Regions from separate parts of the Terribacillus aidingensis genome, predicted to be linked through region 1. Evidence: riboswitches for the same ligand, from Rfam matches in the RefSeq annotation. Region 1 holds a riboswitch; the other holds the start of a gene.
What was found. Region 1 has a riboswitch for cyclic di-GMP ahead of ABXS78_RS02885 (hypothetical protein). Riboswitches for the same ligand answer to the same signal wherever they lie in the genome.
Positions count from the first base shown of each region.

Region 1 (8,059 bases):
TTTCTCATAAGAAAAAGATCCCCTCCTTAATAAACAGATCAGAATGCTCTCTTTAATCTGTTTACTAAAAGGGGATCATCCCATATTAGATAAATTATGGAGAAGCCTTATATTTTCATTCGGTAAGGCGAATATTGTCAAACTGCTACCTTGACCTTTTATTCTGGCATTTTTAACTCGCTTTTACTTCCTCTGCTTTAACATCATCATTCTCTTTTAGTAGTTCGCCTACTACGTTTTTGTGGTTTATAAGATTTCTTGCTTTCTCAACCAGGTTTTGTATCGTATGAAGTTCCTCATCATTAATCTCAATTAGTTCCTCAAACATCTCCACCGATTCTCGTGAGATAGATGCAATCTCAACGATTGTTGTCATGATCTGTTGTGAAGCAGTAGATAATTCTTCTGTGTTTGCAGAAGAGTTCTCGTTGTTTTCAGCAATAATTTTTGTAGTAGATAGTATCTTTTCGAACATATTTCCAACCTCTAAAATGTCTGCATTCGTATCTTTAAATTCTTCGGTCCCCTGGTTCATTGACTTAACCACTATAGCTGTTTCTTCTTGTATATTTTTCACGATATGTGATACTTCTGAAGTAGATTGGCGAGTTTGTTCCGCTAATTTTCTTACCTCATCTGCAACAACAGCAAATCCTTTACCATTTTCGCCTGCTCGAGCAGCTTCTATCGCTGCATTCAGCGCCAGCAGATTAATTTGTTCAGAGATCTCTGTAATCACCTTAACAATACTGCTGATTTCATAAGATTTTTCTCCAAGTTTGTTTATGGCATTAGAGGTTGTATTTACTGTTTGATTAAATTGATCCATCTTTACCAAGGAATCTTTTAGTTTCTCATTTCCTTGCTGCGTTAATTCTAGCGTAGTAATGGATTGTTCTGAAATCTGATTAGATCTAACTGATAAATTTTCTATCGCTTGTGTCATTTCTTCCATGGAGGCAGCACTTTCTTCTGTGGCTACTAATTGTTTCTCTAATCCTCTGCCTACCTCGTCAATTGCTGCTCTGACAATATCAGCTTGTTCAGAAGCATATTCACCTGTTTCCGCAAGATTTACGCCTTTTTCATTCACATCTTTTGATAACGATAGTAGTTTCTTTTCTATATGGCTGAAGTTCTCAAGCTGCTGCTCATTCCCAGTGCGATTTAAAATAATTTCATCGCCACTGCCTGAAGTGTTAAATTGTGCACGACGTTTCAGTGCAACATATTGATAAGCAAAATAACCTAAAGCTATCAATAGAATGACTATTATTCCTATCAAGTAAAATTCCATGATAAATTAAACTCCTACTTTCTGTTTCAATCAGAATTATATTTTTATAGTTCTCTTATAATAATGTATGTTCCATCAGCTACATTCGCAGGAATGGCTTGCAGTTTGCTATTGTCTTTATACATATGAACAATATGATTACCTTCGATATCTTGGTATTTTTTCATGTTGTGATATTTTTCCATCACACGAATCGATTTAGGGTTTGTCGCTTCGCCCACTACTGCCTTCAGCCCCTGCTTCGCTGCTTTTGTAATCAATCTATTTCCTAATTGCTTAATTACTTCATGACGCTCTTGTTCAGCTATCACGCCCAACATAAATAGGTGCAACATATCCCCATCGGAAATATCTTTTCCGCTACGTCTTTTATAGTCTTCGATAAAGCGTTTATCTACGTCTTCCAGTACGTGAAGAATAACATTCATATCATAGAAAGAACCTTCGAATACATCCTCTCCGATAATTTCGGGTGCATTGGTATCACCGGCAAGTACACCTACAACATGATTATCAGTGTCTAGAGCGACTGCGCAATATCCTTGGTCTACAGTTGAATCCAAATAATCCTTGGTAAAAGCATAGAAATCTTCATACGCTATACTTAATTGTCCAACCATCGGTTCCTGAACCCATTTCCCTGCAACATCTACACCAATAAATGTACGGGCAAGACATTCGGCAGCTTTTTGAATCATTTCTGTTTGATTCTTTGTTAAAATTTCATATGTATACAATTCCTGTGTTGCTTGCATGTTTTAATCTCCCTTTTCACTGCAAATTTGGCGAACCGGATGTTACATAGAATGATTTACTTTATCCATAAACCTTCCCGTGAATTCAATTCTTTCAAGGGCGTTCCTAATTTGCACTTGAGCGATTTTAGAAGAAGGTTTTATTACAATTGTATCTTTAAAACCTAAAGTAGAATAGAATTGCATTGTTTGTTCCAACTGCGGTACAACCTTCGAAGGTACAGGTGTTTGATGAGTTCCATCGACAACAAAAGTATAATCCTTTCTAGATACTTTATTGATCGTATCCTGCAAATCGACCATATATCCTTCTGCATCTTCCTCCCTCATTAATCCATGCACCTGGACATGTACTTCTTTGGAATTTTCATCAATCGCCATCTTATACTTCTTTTTATCTACTACTATCATTTCGTTCGCTCCTTTTTCTATAGGCCTGGTAAAACTATAATTACCGCTTAAGTGTGAAAAAAGCTATCCTAATATAGACAAGGATAGCCAATGATATAATTTCATACTTGGCAACCCGACTATCATTATCCATACGGATATTAGACTCGTAGCTTTGCGTCCCTATCTTTCGATAAGTTTGCCTAATAATTTTGATTTATAGTTCTAAATACACCACGCCACAACTTCACGTTCCCTTTCGCATTATAAATTACTCATATTTTCTTGTCTAATTATAACTAATTCCCCTATTTATAGGTATATTAATTCATCAACCACCACTTAAAGGATGTTTTCGAAGGTCTTATTTACTATGCATTAAAACCACCTGCCTCCCTTATATCGGTCAACTACAGACAATTTAAATAGAAATTGTTAAATGTTTAAAGATGTTCACGATATAGTATCGTTCCAGCTAGTTCAAAAGAATAAGAGAGTCCCCATACAAACATTTAATCAATATTCCAAATATAATTGTTAACCAAAAAATCTCACCTCTGTTTCTCAATCTCAATTGGCTGGGTACTACTCGATTAGCTTTTTTCAAAACGGAAAAAATTGCCTCTTGTAAAGCTGTACACTTGAGAGGCTAGTAACTGCCTATATGTCTTATTCCTACCACTCATTACTTTCACTAATAAAAGAATGTTTTTATAGTGCACCACTTTAATTCTAAATGGGTGTTCATGTAGTACTGAATTTAAAAAAGGCGAACCACAAAGGAACGCCTTTCAGCCACTATATATTATTCAGATTGATCTGTATCTTCTTCTCTATCATCAGTATCTTGCTCTTGATCTTGATCTTGTTCCTGTTCTTGCTCTTGTTCCTCCATTTGCTCATCATCAGCTGGATCTTCATCGTCACCATCATTACATGCCGCCAACATAAGAACTGAAACCATTCCCAATGCTACCATCCATTTTTTCAGCATTGAAACCTCTCCCTTTAGAAAATTAAGGTACATAAGTAAGATACCAGAGGACTGTTAAGAAGAGGTCAATTCATTGTAAACAGGCTGTTAATGAGAACGATCATTATTGACGCTAATCGACATGAAAGAGGCAGTTATTTAACAATTTTAGTGAGCTACAGATTAATCTGTAGCTTTTTAATTCAACTGAAACACCTAGCTCTCTTGTTATATCTCGTAAGAGCCTTTAAGATTGCCTAGGTTGGTCGATATATATACCGTGCATATTAATTAATCAGAAAGAAATATCTTGGTTTGGGAGCCTTAATAGTTTTAAGCAGCTAATTAATATGTAGAGCTTTTTTTATTAGAAAGGAATTTAATCGTGAAAATCAAAACAAAACTTCTTGGTATAATTTCAATTTTAATATTTTCCTTATTACTAATTGGGGTTTCCTCCATCTTCATCAATTCTTCCATTACAGAGAAGAATGATATCCTAAAGGATAAAATGGAGTTTCAAAACAAAATCAAACATGTCCAGTATAGACTAGCTGGCTTATCGAATGATGAAAGAGGTTTTCTCATCACTGGCGAACAGGATTTCTCTGATGGAATGGAAGAGAAATCCGAGGATATCTTCTCAACTTTAGATGAATTGGAATCACTCATCCACAATAAGGATTATTTGACGAACGTAAATGATATTCGGGATAACTTTTCAGAGTTTTGGAGTATGAATCAGGAAGTAGTAACTCAATTTGCCTCCAATCCCGAACAAGCAGAATCACTTCACTTAGGAGAGGAAAGAACATTACGGAAGGAATTACTAGATCCATCCGTAAATGAGTTAGTCGATCAATTGAATAATGATGTGAATGATTTAGAAGCAGATATTCATAGATATGGAACTGTAAGTGGATGGTTCATTAGTTTAGTTACAATAATTTCCATTATATTAGGTATCCTTTTGAGTATGCTGCTTCTGAAATCCATCCTGGTGCCTCTTAGAAGTTTAAATAGGCAGCTTGAGGATATTGCACAGGGAGATGCGGACCTGACTCAAAAAGTCGCAGTCAAAAGTAAGGATGAATTTGGTCAGCTTGCCGCATCCTTTAATGCTTTTGTTCACTCACTGGCAGGTATCGTAAAGCAGATCAGCAGTTCATCCCAACAGGTCGCGGCCGCTTCAGAAGAATTATCGGCAAGCTCTGAACAGTCTAGAGCTACTTCAGACCAAATCTCACAATCCATGAAGGAAATTGCTTTAACTAGTACAAATCAAAGTAACATGACAGAACAGAGCTCTGGATCCATAACAGAGATTTTAGAGAGCCTTTCCAATGTAGCTGACAACACAAACCGCATTGCTGAAAATTCCTCCTTTATGAAGGATAAAGCAGAGCTGGGTGTCTCTTCTGTAAATATGATGTCAGAACAAATGACTGTAATCAATCACTCTGTCCAAGAAGCTGGGAGCGGATTAGAGTCATTAGTGAGAAGCACAACAGAAATAAGTCACATGTCCTCTCTCATCACAGACATCTCGGAACAAACCAATCTCCTTGCATTAAATGCAGCCATTGAAGCTGCACGAGCCGGTGAACAAGGAAAAGGTTTTGCCGTTGTAGCCGAAGAAGTCCGAAAGCTGGCTGATGAAACAAACCAATCTGCCAGCCATATTAAGCACTTAGTTTCCACAATAGAAACGGACTCAAAAGATACCGTAGTCAATATCCATAATGTGCAGAAAAATGTGGATTCAGGCATGAATTACGCTAACGAAAGCCAGCAGCAGTTTAACGAGATATTAAATCTTGTTGGACAGATAACAGCCCAGATTCAAGAAGTTGCAGCTGCCACCCAGCAATTAACTGCAGGTGTAGAAGTAGTGCAGCATAGTCTTTCAACTCTTGAAACAGGAACAAAAGAAACATCATCCAGCTCCAAGGCTGTTGCTTCAGCAACAGACGAACAATTAAGTTCTATGGAAGATATTTCGAATGCTGCTGTTTCTCTTTCGGATTTAGCTGAGGAATTGCAAATTATTGTGAACCGGTTCAAATATTAAACAGCACTTCACCATAAAAAATCTCTCAGAAAAATCTGAGAGATCTTTTATGTAGGCTTTGTAACATATTTTACACCTTTCATGCTACTAGCAGCATGACTACCTCTGGAGTTATAAACAAAAGAAGCAAGCTGTTTTGTAAAAGCATGCTTCGCCTCTTTTAATCAAATCCACTTGATGATTAAGTATTAAGTTGCATTCACTCTGCAAACAGAGCCGCTCCTTAAAAAGAAACCGGAAGTGAAGGCAGGGCTTGAGCTGCAAGCTTAAATTGCCATTTGACGCTCTCCCTAGTGATGTGGCATGCGCTTTAGCAGGGTTGTAAACGCTATATCTCCTTCCATACTGGCTAGAGGTGCACCTAAACACATATAACACCGTTTCCAAAGGCGACATACGTTTAATTTGACGTGTAATATCAAGCTCTTGCGCGTTTGTAAAATGTTGCTCATCTTGATTCGCTGATTTCATTAAGGGAAGGAGCAAATCTCCTTTCTTAATCTGCTTTCCGCCAAGTTCGAGATCTTTCATAGCATAACGAGGACTAGACAGGTAAATCTTCCATTTCAACCATCTTCCATCATCAGCTCACTATCACACTATCTTTTTCGCTATACCCTTTTATTTATTAACTTCACATACTGCGAGGTACTCTCCACTTTTTTTAGCTTATCCGAAAACCTCACTATGTTAACTGTTCTCTCTTGTGTTCCATATTCCTGCTCAACAATCAAGCTCTATTTTGTCATGCTTTATTTTAAGGCAAACATACATGCTGTTAGCTAATCCTGTAAAGATATGATTCCAGCTTGGATTGCCAGAGCTGCAGCTTCCGCACGGGAACTGACTCCTAATTTATTGTAAATATCAGTAAGCCTTGCTTTAACAGTTCTTTCAGAGATTTTAAGATCAATCGCGATTTCTTTACTCTTTGCACCCCTTGCTACAGCTTCCAATACATCAATTTCTTTACGCGACAAATAAATCTTTGGATTTACTCTTTGTTTTTCTTCTTCTCTCTTATAGGCTTGGATTCTGGTCATCATCTCAGAATTGATAAGTGTATCTCCTCTGATCGCAGCATCCAATGTCCTAAACAAATTGTCTGGGCTTGTATCTTTTAACAGATAACCTTTTGCGCCAAATTCCATTCCCTCTGCCATCAGCTTATCTTCATTGTATGTTGTCAGAATAATAACCGGAATAGCTGGATGTCTTTCACTGATTTCCTTGATAGCATCGAGGCCCGTCATTACAGGCATATATAAATCCATCAATATGACATCAGGATTCAGTTCTCCCGTTAATTCAACTGCTTCTCTTCCATTTTCCGCTTCTCCTGCAACTACAAACTCAGGATTCAAACCAACAAGAAGTTTCAATCCTTCTCTTACTACTAAATGATCATCAACAATCAGTATTTTGTGTGGCATTACAAAGCTCCTTCTAACGGTATAGTAATGATTATTTCAGTTCCGGTTCCTTCTTTGCTGATAATGCGGATATCACCATCTAAATTTCGGACTCTTTCCTGTATACCAAGCAATCCATAATGTCCTTTCCTACCTAACTTATTCATAGCCTGAAACCCAATTCCATCATCCTTAATTTCCATGTTCATAGCATTTTTTTCTTTATATATATGCACCCATACTGTGTTAGCATTAGCATGCTTTGCGGTATTTGTGAGACATTCAGATAGAATTCTTAAACTTTGTTCAGCTATGGAAGTTGAGATTTCCTCATTAAGTCTATCTTCTAAGACATACTGGATACCAGTAGTCATTTCGAAGTTATTCATTTGGTCCTCAACCTGCTGCGAAAAACTGATATTCGTATGTGACCTTATATCATCGATAACGCGCCGGGCTTCTGCTAATGATTCACTTACTCTTGTGATGGCTGTATCAATTAACTCTGTTGCTTTGTCTGTATTCCCTAAAGATAAATAACCTTTCGTTGCATCTAATTGCATTTTCAAACCAACTAATCCCTGCGCTAAAGTATCATGCAAATCGCGAGCCATTCGCTGACGTTCATTGTGTAAAGTAAGACGCTGTACTTGTTTGTACGCTTCTTCTAATTCTTCCACCAATCTCTCCGATCGTATTTTAGCATTGACTTGATTAAAGAAGATACGAGCATAAGCAATCAAGACAATCATATTAGGTATCGCAACTGCGGAATATGAGACAATAATGTCCATATCCACCAAAACTAATGAACTACTGCAGAATAACAGCAAAATAAAAATAACGTAATAGCGCTTCCTTTGCCCAATCATCCCCATAGTTTGGCTAAGTAGTAAAGGGTACAGTGTTATTAAGGAAACAGGATAAATCCCCATAAAAATCCCACTTATATATACAAGAGATCCTTGTATAATAAAATATAACCATGCTCTTTTCAGCAAGAGTTTATTGGAATACCAATACAACACTGCAAACAAGCCGAACAGTATGGTATATATTAATATACCCACATGAACAGAACTTCCGTGAATTTCCATGGCGCACGCAACTGCTAATGACATTAATATAAAAAACAGCCCTGGAATTCGCGCTGCAACCAAG
Region 1 is NZ_CP159996.1:507,080-515,138, reverse strand. Features, by position in the region: gene ABXS78_RS02895 (methyl-accepting chemotaxis protein) at 173-1,297, opposite strand; gene ABXS78_RS02890 (hypothetical protein) at 1,342-2,052, opposite strand; gene ABXS78_RS02885 (hypothetical protein) at 2,095-2,463, opposite strand; cyclic di-GMP riboswitch class I at 2,570-2,656, opposite strand; gene ABXS78_RS02880 (hypothetical protein) at 3,248-3,436, opposite strand; gene ABXS78_RS02875 (HAMP domain-containing methyl-accepting chemotaxis protein) at 3,801-5,486, shown strand; gene ABXS78_RS02870 (hypothetical protein) at 5,598-6,017, opposite strand; gene ABXS78_RS02865 (response regulator transcription factor) at 6,269-6,919, opposite strand; gene ABXS78_RS02860 (sensor histidine kinase) at 6,919-8,059, opposite strand, start outside.

Region 2 (8,059 bases), 420 kb from region 1:
CGGCCATGATGATGGTGCAAAGCAGCAGATGGCAGCTGACTTTTGCACCACTTAACCCGAATTGGAACGCCAGTACAGCTTGTAGCTATTGAGCGCGATATCCGAGAGACAAAAACAGAGAAAGAGGCTGGGACAAATTTTAGCCATATAAAAAACCGAACTATATTGTAAATCTTCCTAAGAAAAATTTGCATAAGTTCGGTCATTTTGATTAGTTATCCATACTAGCGGAGTGTTCTGCCGAAGCGGCGCTCAAGAATAACATTCGGTTTTAAACAGTGGGAATTTAGTTATGTCCCAGTCTCTTTCTTCATGCAAATGCTGTAGCTTGGATTCCGCTTTCTTTTTCATAGGCACGCTGCAGAGCGCGCGTATTATCGCCCGGCGTCCCATCACCGATTTGTTTTCCCTCAATTTCAATAACAGGCATGATTTCACTTGTTGTACTGGTGATGAATACTTCATCTGCTTGAAGCAGCTGATCAGTTGTAAAGGCTGTTTCCTCCACCTGCAATCCTGTGTTCGGTGCAAGAGCCAATACTCTGCTCCGAACGCAGCCATGCAGGATGTTTTTCGCGGCTGGGTGCGTGAAAAGAATGTGATCCTTAATGATGAATACATTAGAAGATGAGCCCTCGGTAACTATGCCATCCTTGTGGAGAATAGCTTCAAAAGCTCCTTTATCCTTGGCAGTTTGCTTGGCTAATATATTCGGCAGTAGATTCAGGCTTTTGATATAGCATAGATCCCATCTGATATCGTCTGCCAAAATAGTGCGAACGCCTTTCTGAAGTAGAGAAACAGGTCTTTCACTAGGTTCGATATAAGCATAGAAATTACTTGGTACATCTGGGAAGCTATGCTCACGGGGGGCAGAACCGCGAGTGACTTGCAGATAAAGCTTTGCGTCCGTTTGAACGTCATTTTTCTCTGTCAGCTGGCCAAGAGAAGCAATCAAAGTATCTTTTGCAAATGGAACTTCCAGTCGAATCGCCTCTGCTGAACGATAAAGCCGTTCGATATGTTCCTCCAGCAAATCAAATGATCCTTGATATATACGGATGACCTCATAAACACCATCCCCGAATTGCAGTCCACGTTCTTCAAAAGGATACAAAAGTGATTCTTTCGTGATTATCCCATCTTGCGTCAACAAATAATCGTACAAGCTCATATCCATACCTCCCTCTTGTTAAAATCCAGTATAACAGAGGCGTAAACGGAAGCGAGAAAAAAATTTGTCGAATTATGTTTAGAATGTTGCGTGCGTGTAAAAACCTTGTTATACTACTTAACATACTATTTATAAACCGGGGTAATCATTTCGCTTTTCATGCACTTGTTAACTACCCCTGAGCCAACGCAGTGTCTCGTTTTAAACGTAACGAGGCATTGCGTTTTTACTATGTATATTAGGAAATAATGATAAAAAGAAAGGAGGCCGTATGATGGATACAGAACAGCTGAAGCAGGAGCTGATCGCCTACAGCAGGAAGATTGGTGTAGATAAAATCAGGTTTACGACAGCTGATGTCTTTCAGGAGCTGAAGGAAAGACTGAAACAGCAGCAGGAGAAAAATTATCAGTCAGGTTTTGAGAAGGGTACAATCGAGGAACGGACTGAACCGAAGAAGCTTATGCCTTCTGCTCAATCCATTATCGCAATTGCGCTCGCGTATCCTTCCAGACTGCCGAATGCACCAAAAAGTACGAAGGAAGAACCGCGCGGATTGTTCTGTAGGGCCTCCTGGGGAATGGATTACCATGAAGTGCTGCGCGACCGGATGAATAAGCTGACTGCGTTTCTTGCGGAAAGGGTGGAAGGATTCACCTATCGTTCAATGGTTGATACAGGAGAGTTATCCGACCGAGCTGTAGCGGAGCGGGCAGGTATCGGTTTCAGTGCCAAAAACAGCTTTGTCATTACACCTGAATTCGGATCGTATGTGTATCTTGGAGAAGTAATTACCAACATTCCATTTTTACCGGATGAAGCTGTAGAAGATAGCTGCGGAACATGCACAAAATGTATTGATTCCTGTCCAACAGGCGCGCTTGTCCAAGGCGGCCAGCTGAACGCACAGCGCTGTATCGCCTATCTTACTCAGACGAAAGATTTCCTGCCAGATGAGTTTCGTTCTAAAATTGGAAACCGTATCTATGGCTGTGATACATGCCAGCTTGTTTGTCCAAAGAACAAAGGCATGGATTTCCATCTTCACGAAGAGATGGAGCCAGATCCGGAAGTCGTGAAACCGCTGCTGAAACCCTTACTCAAGATGTCGAATAAAGAGTTTAAAGCGAAATTTGGTCTGATTTCTGGTTCTTGGCGCGGCAAGAAACCGATTCAGCGAAATGCAATACTGGCCATTGCGCATTATAAAACCACATCTGCTGTGCCGGATTTGATAGAGCTGATGGAACAAGATCCACGACCTGTCATTCGCGGAACAGCAGCTTGGGCAATTGGTAAGATTGGGTTGCCGGAAGGTTTTGATGCAGTTAGAAAAGCAATGGACAAGGAGCAGGACGAACAAGTACTTGAAGAAATGCGTAAAGGACTGCAGTTTGAAAAGGAATATGCAGAGGCACACTGAAAAAGGGGCATAAATATATGCTCCTTTTTTGTTTTCAAGGTTTAGCTATTTAAAAGACTGGGTATTTAATACCGAGATGGAATACAAGGATATTTTTTTGTGTTTTAAGTGGTATAAAATACCTAAAACTATTATCCTGATACTGTCAAATAAGTGTATAAGAAATGAAGGGATCAGAATGGAATTATTACATAGTTTAGTTGAGTCAGCAGAGGATCTGCAAAAAATGATCGGTACCGATACGATGATCGGAATTACAGATAGAGAAAAATTCTTAAGCTATCTGCCTACTGGAAAGGTGGATTTTGGAATACATGTAGGAAGTCCGATACCAGCCGGGGATAAAAACCTAGAAGCTGCATTAGCGGGTCGATATGGTTCGGTTTTATTACCTAAGGGAGTGTATGGTATTCCCCTGCATGCGAAGTCCTTTCCGATTCGGAGCGACAATAAAGAGGTTGTTGGCGCATTTGCAATTGCTATTCCACTGGATGCTCAAGAAAAAATGGAAGGTTACATTGGCAATCTGCGTCAAATAATTGATGGACTCCAGGATAAACTGCATACCGTTTCGGCTCATTCAGAAGAGCTAGCGGCCTCAAGCGAAGAGATTGCAGCACAATCTCAGGAATCCATGCTGCTGACAGAAACGACAGTTGGGTCAATAAGTGAGATTTCCCAAATCCAGCAGCAAACCAATATCCTGGGTTTGAATGCGTCGATTGAAGCAGCCCGAGCAGGGGAAGCTGGTGCAGGTTTTGCTGTAGTTGCAAGTGAAGTGAGGAAGCTGTCTTCCCAAACGACAGATGTTACGAAAAGTATGAGCATCTCACTGGAGAATATTAAAAATAATATTACAGCGCTATCAGGAAGTGTAGAGCAAATACGGAACGCATCTGGTGAGCAAGCAGATCTAGTCAACAACTTCAGCTTGCTTATCGACCAGCTCCATCACTTAGGTGAAGATATGGAGTCATTTTTTAAAACAATTACATCCTCATAAAATAAGGCCGCTGCAGCGGCCTTATTTTAATGCTTTGCCCAACCCTTCTGCGTAATGAAGTCCTTCATATATACACGTTTCGGGATACGAAGATTATCTGTCGTCTGCTCGGTCCAGGTTGTCTTCCGGCTATTTACAGTCCGATCCACATAATATGATTGAATAGTACGGTCATATTCCTCCAGCTGGGCATTCAGCATGCCTTTATCCACATTATATCTATTTTCATGATATACACTTCCGAACGGCAGCCGTGGTTTCTTTTCATTTACTTTCTCCGGATAACCGACGGCAATCCCGAACAGCGGCAATACATGTGCAGGTACGCCGAGGCTTGCAGAAACGCCTGCCAGATTATTTCGGAGCCCGCCTATGTAACAAATGCCCAATCCCATCGATTCTGCTGCAATGGCTAGATTTTGGGCGGCCAGTGAGGCGTCGATAGTACCGATCAGCAAAGCTTCCGTGCCTTGAATCGTTTCGGAAATATCGGCTCGCAAATTTTTAGCCATTTCCTTATGGCGGTAGAAATCAGCACAAAAAACAAAGAAGTGGCCATTATTAACGACGTACTCCTGGCTGCCAGCATATGTGCTAAGCTCCTTTTTCACTAAAGGATCGCTCACACCAATGATCGAATAGGCCTGGAGGAAGCTCGACGTGGATGCTGCTTGAGCAGCGGAGACAAGTTCCTTTATCTGTTCCTCTGTAAGGCGCTCGGTCGTAAATGATCTTACTGATTTGTGGCTAAGGATGGTTTGCAAAACATCAGACATCGTATTCTCCCCCTTTTTTATAAGGATACACAAATTTGTCACATTTGTAACTAAAAATGTTTGCGCTTTCATAAATAGAATCAGTCAAGCTGATGAAGCATATACTGTCATGATTCTACATACATACAAGTGAGGTGGGAGCATGGAGACATTCATGACTATTTTATCCGTATTCGTAGTAGGAGGCTTGCTCCTCCTGCGGGGATATGCCATGTCATATCGAAGGAAGAACAGGAGGGATAGAGATGGGGAAGAGTGAACAGCTGGCGGATTATTGGATGCAGGAAGTCGACGGGAAGAAAGCTGGGAATTGGCTCGTAAACCGAATTGCTTCCCATGAAAAGGATGGAGCGAAGGTTGCCCAGATTCGAGGAGAAGGAATAATCCTGAGCGAAGAGCATGATGGGGAAGAAGATATCATTACCTACCGCTTATGTGCAACTTTTCTCGTGCATAAGCAGCATGCTACGTATCATGAAGAAGAAGTGCATACACATATAGCACGTATGCGTGATGGGCAGATTATTCATGATGAGCGAGTAGAGGATGCTGTTCAGCCTCATGTCCAGGGACTTGTCGTCTATGAAAGCAATGATCAGGATTTTGACCGGCAATTCACCTACGACAGACGAGCGGCGGTTCAGTATGCCGAGCGATGGTGGAATGATTATAACCCTGCCTATAAGAAATTTGAAGTAGACTGTACAAATTACGTTTCCCAGTGCCTGCGGGCGGGCGGAGCACCAATGCGGGGAGAACCGGATCGGAATTCAGGATGGTGGTTTAATGGAGAAAATTGGAGCTATAGTTTTACAGTGGCGAATGCTTTGCGGTGGTATTTGAGCGGATCAAAACAAGGGTTACGAGGCAAGGAAGTAGCCGATGCAAGACTGCTGCGGCCTGGGGATGTGATTTGCTATGATTTTGAGGGTGATGGGAACTACAATCACAATACGATAGTGGTAGCCCGGAACGCGCAGGGTGAGCCATTGGTGAATGCTCATACTGCCAACAGCAGAATGCGTCATTGGGCTTACGTTGATTCCCCGGCATATACAAAGAACGTTGTATATAAATTTTTCCAGATTGGGCTATGATCTCTGCTATGCTATACTGGTAAGGTTGAAAGTAGAAAAGCAGAGGTGAAAGTATATGCCAAGACATATCGTACTATTCCAGCCAGAAATTCCAGCTAATACAGGGAACATTGCTCGTACCTGCCTTGCGACAGATACGGCTTTGCATCTGATTCGTCCGCTTGGTTTCTCGACGGATGACAAAATGCTGAGAAGATCAGGATTGGATTATTGGCATGACGTGGATATCCATTACTACGATAGTATAGAAGAGTTATATGAAAAATTTCCGGAAGGTGTCTTTTATTATATAGAAAACTTCGGTACCAAGCATTATTCAGATTATGATTTCAGTAACACAGATCAAGATCTGCTATTCGTTTTCGGACGGGAGTCGACTGGCATTCCAAAGGATTTGCTAGTAGGAAAAGAGGAGCAATGCCTTCGTATTCATATGACAGATAAAGTTCGATCTTTGAATCTGTCTAATACTGCTGCAATTATCATTTATGAAGCTCTTCGTCAGCAGGGCTTCGATGGGTTATCCTAAACTGCACCTTGTGTGCAGTTTATTTTTTATAGTTGTTTAGACATGGATGAAAGGGAGTAAATATAGTACTTTAACCTGTTTTATTTGGTAGCATTATACTAATGTCACTTATATCCGGTGGATTTACTGAGGTAACGAGGTATAATGGAGTGCATGAATAATATGAGAGATTACACGCTATTGCTTCGGGCATTTGGGGATAAGCTTCGATATCTGAGAAAAAAACAGATGCTGACACAGGAGGAATTGGCTGGCATGGCGGGTTTTAATCGATCGTACTACTCCGATATTGAAAACGGTAAGCGAAATATTTCTTTTGTGGGCATCAGTAAGTTGGCGATAGCACTGAATGTGGAAATGGTGGACCTTCTGCCAACAAAAGAGGACTATTATAAGCTGCTTGATTTGTCAGCAGAACACAACCAGGAAACAATTACATACATATACGGCAGCACTGTTGAAAGGCAGTTACGCAAAACTTGAGGGGCTAAGGAATGAGATTCTATGCCAGCCAGTTGCGAAAATGGATTCTCAGGCTGCCAGATGTGGCAGCTTTTTTTGAAAAAGGAGAATGAAATTGATCTTAAAACGTAAACGCATCCAAGATATACTACTAGGTGATTTTTTGGGCAGTGACATTGTTCTGGCAGACAAGACAAAACTGGATAAAGGAACAGTCATTACTGCAGCTTTACTGGAACGGCTGAAGCACAACAGAGTGCCGTCCGTCATCGTGGAAACGGCGGAAGAGGAAACTGCTGATCTATTCAGTAAGGCTGATCGTCTCCAGCAGATGATCCTGCAGCTGCAAGAGAAAGAAATGGATCATCAAGCAACATATAAGCGGAGTATGGAAAAGCATTTTTACACAAATCTATCTTATATCGCTTTTGAGTACCGCTATGGAAAACTGCTTTATGAGGAAGAAAGCATCCGTTTCTTGAAGGATTTGTATATCAAAAGCCTGAAGACGATGGGAAGAAGCAGTCTTTGGCATATGCTTGAGCAAAGAGATCCGTACGCTTTCATCCATTCCTTGGACGTTTTTGTGATCGGCACGATGCTCGCTTATCATATGAATGTCGTTCAGCTGGATCTTTGTGCAACAGGATATTTATTTCACGATATCGGCAAGCTTGATATACCTCGGGAAATTCTTGATAAAACAACGTCACTGACAAAAGAGGAATATGAGATTGTACAAACACATACGGTCAAAGGAGAGACACTCCTGCATCAGGCAGGTGAGCCTTTACTCGGCCGCTATGCGCGAAGTCATCACGAACGGCTGAATCGACAAGGCTATCCGGATGGTGCTTATTTGCCGGAACTAGGAGTGGATTTGCAAATATTAGCTGTCGTCGACACGTTTTCTGCTTTGACCCTTTCCCGCACTTATCGGGAAGTCCTTCCTGCAGCAGAAGCTATTCAGCTGATGCTGGAAATGTCGGAAGCATATCCAAAGAAAATAGTGAAGAAACTGGCACAGCTTATGCATATTTTCCCTAATGATAAGAAAACAATTCAGCTTGATGATGTCATGCTGGATAAATATACGAATGAATCGTATATGGAAATAGGATGGAAGCAGAAGCCGTAAGCGTCGTTTATGGATTTGCTGGCATGATAGCCAAACCCTGGGCATACATTAAGGTAATCGCCTTTTGTTTAACAATGCCTGGGAGGTTAATGAATGATGAATATATTGGATAAGGTACAGCAGTATCGCCAGGAACAAGAGAAGCTCCACTGGGAAGGAACGCTCGCTGATTATCTGCGTTTGTTGAAAGACCGGCCTTATCTTGCTCAATCTGCACATTCCCGTGTATATAATATGATCAAGCATAAAGGCATTGAAGAAGAAGATGGTGTGAAAAAATATAGCTTCTTCAAGGATGCATTATTCGGTTTGGAAGAACCGCTTGAAAAGCTGGTAGAAGAATACTTCCATCCGGCAGCTCGGAGACTGGATGTACGCAAACGGATTCTTCTGCTCATGGGACCGGTAAGCGGAGGGAAATCCACGCTCGTCAGCCTGCTCAAACGTGGGCTGGAGG
Region 2 is NZ_CP159996.1:928,058-936,116, forward strand. Features, by position in the region: gene dat (D-amino-acid transaminase) at 311-1,174, opposite strand; gene queG (tRNA epoxyqueuosine(34) reductase QueG) at 1,449-2,597, shown strand; gene ABXS78_RS05100 (methyl-accepting chemotaxis protein) at 2,776-3,600, shown strand; gene nfsA (oxygen-insensitive NADPH nitroreductase) at 3,627-4,376, opposite strand; gene ABXS78_RS05110 (amidase domain-containing protein) at 4,622-5,473, shown strand; gene trmL (tRNA (uridine(34)/cytosine(34)/5-carboxymethylaminomethyluridine(34)-2'-O)-methyltransferase TrmL) at 5,529-6,002, shown strand; partial or broken gene ABXS78_RS05120 (helix-turn-helix transcriptional regulator) at 6,165-6,368, shown strand; cyclic di-GMP riboswitch class I at 6,440-6,525, shown strand; gene ABXS78_RS05125 (HD domain-containing phosphohydrolase) at 6,580-7,602, shown strand; gene ABXS78_RS05130 (PrkA family serine protein kinase) at 7,699-8,059, shown strand, end outside.
Region 2: another riboswitch for cyclic di-GMP. It lies ahead of ABXS78_RS05125 (HD domain-containing phosphohydrolase); the one in region 1 lies ahead of ABXS78_RS02885 (hypothetical protein).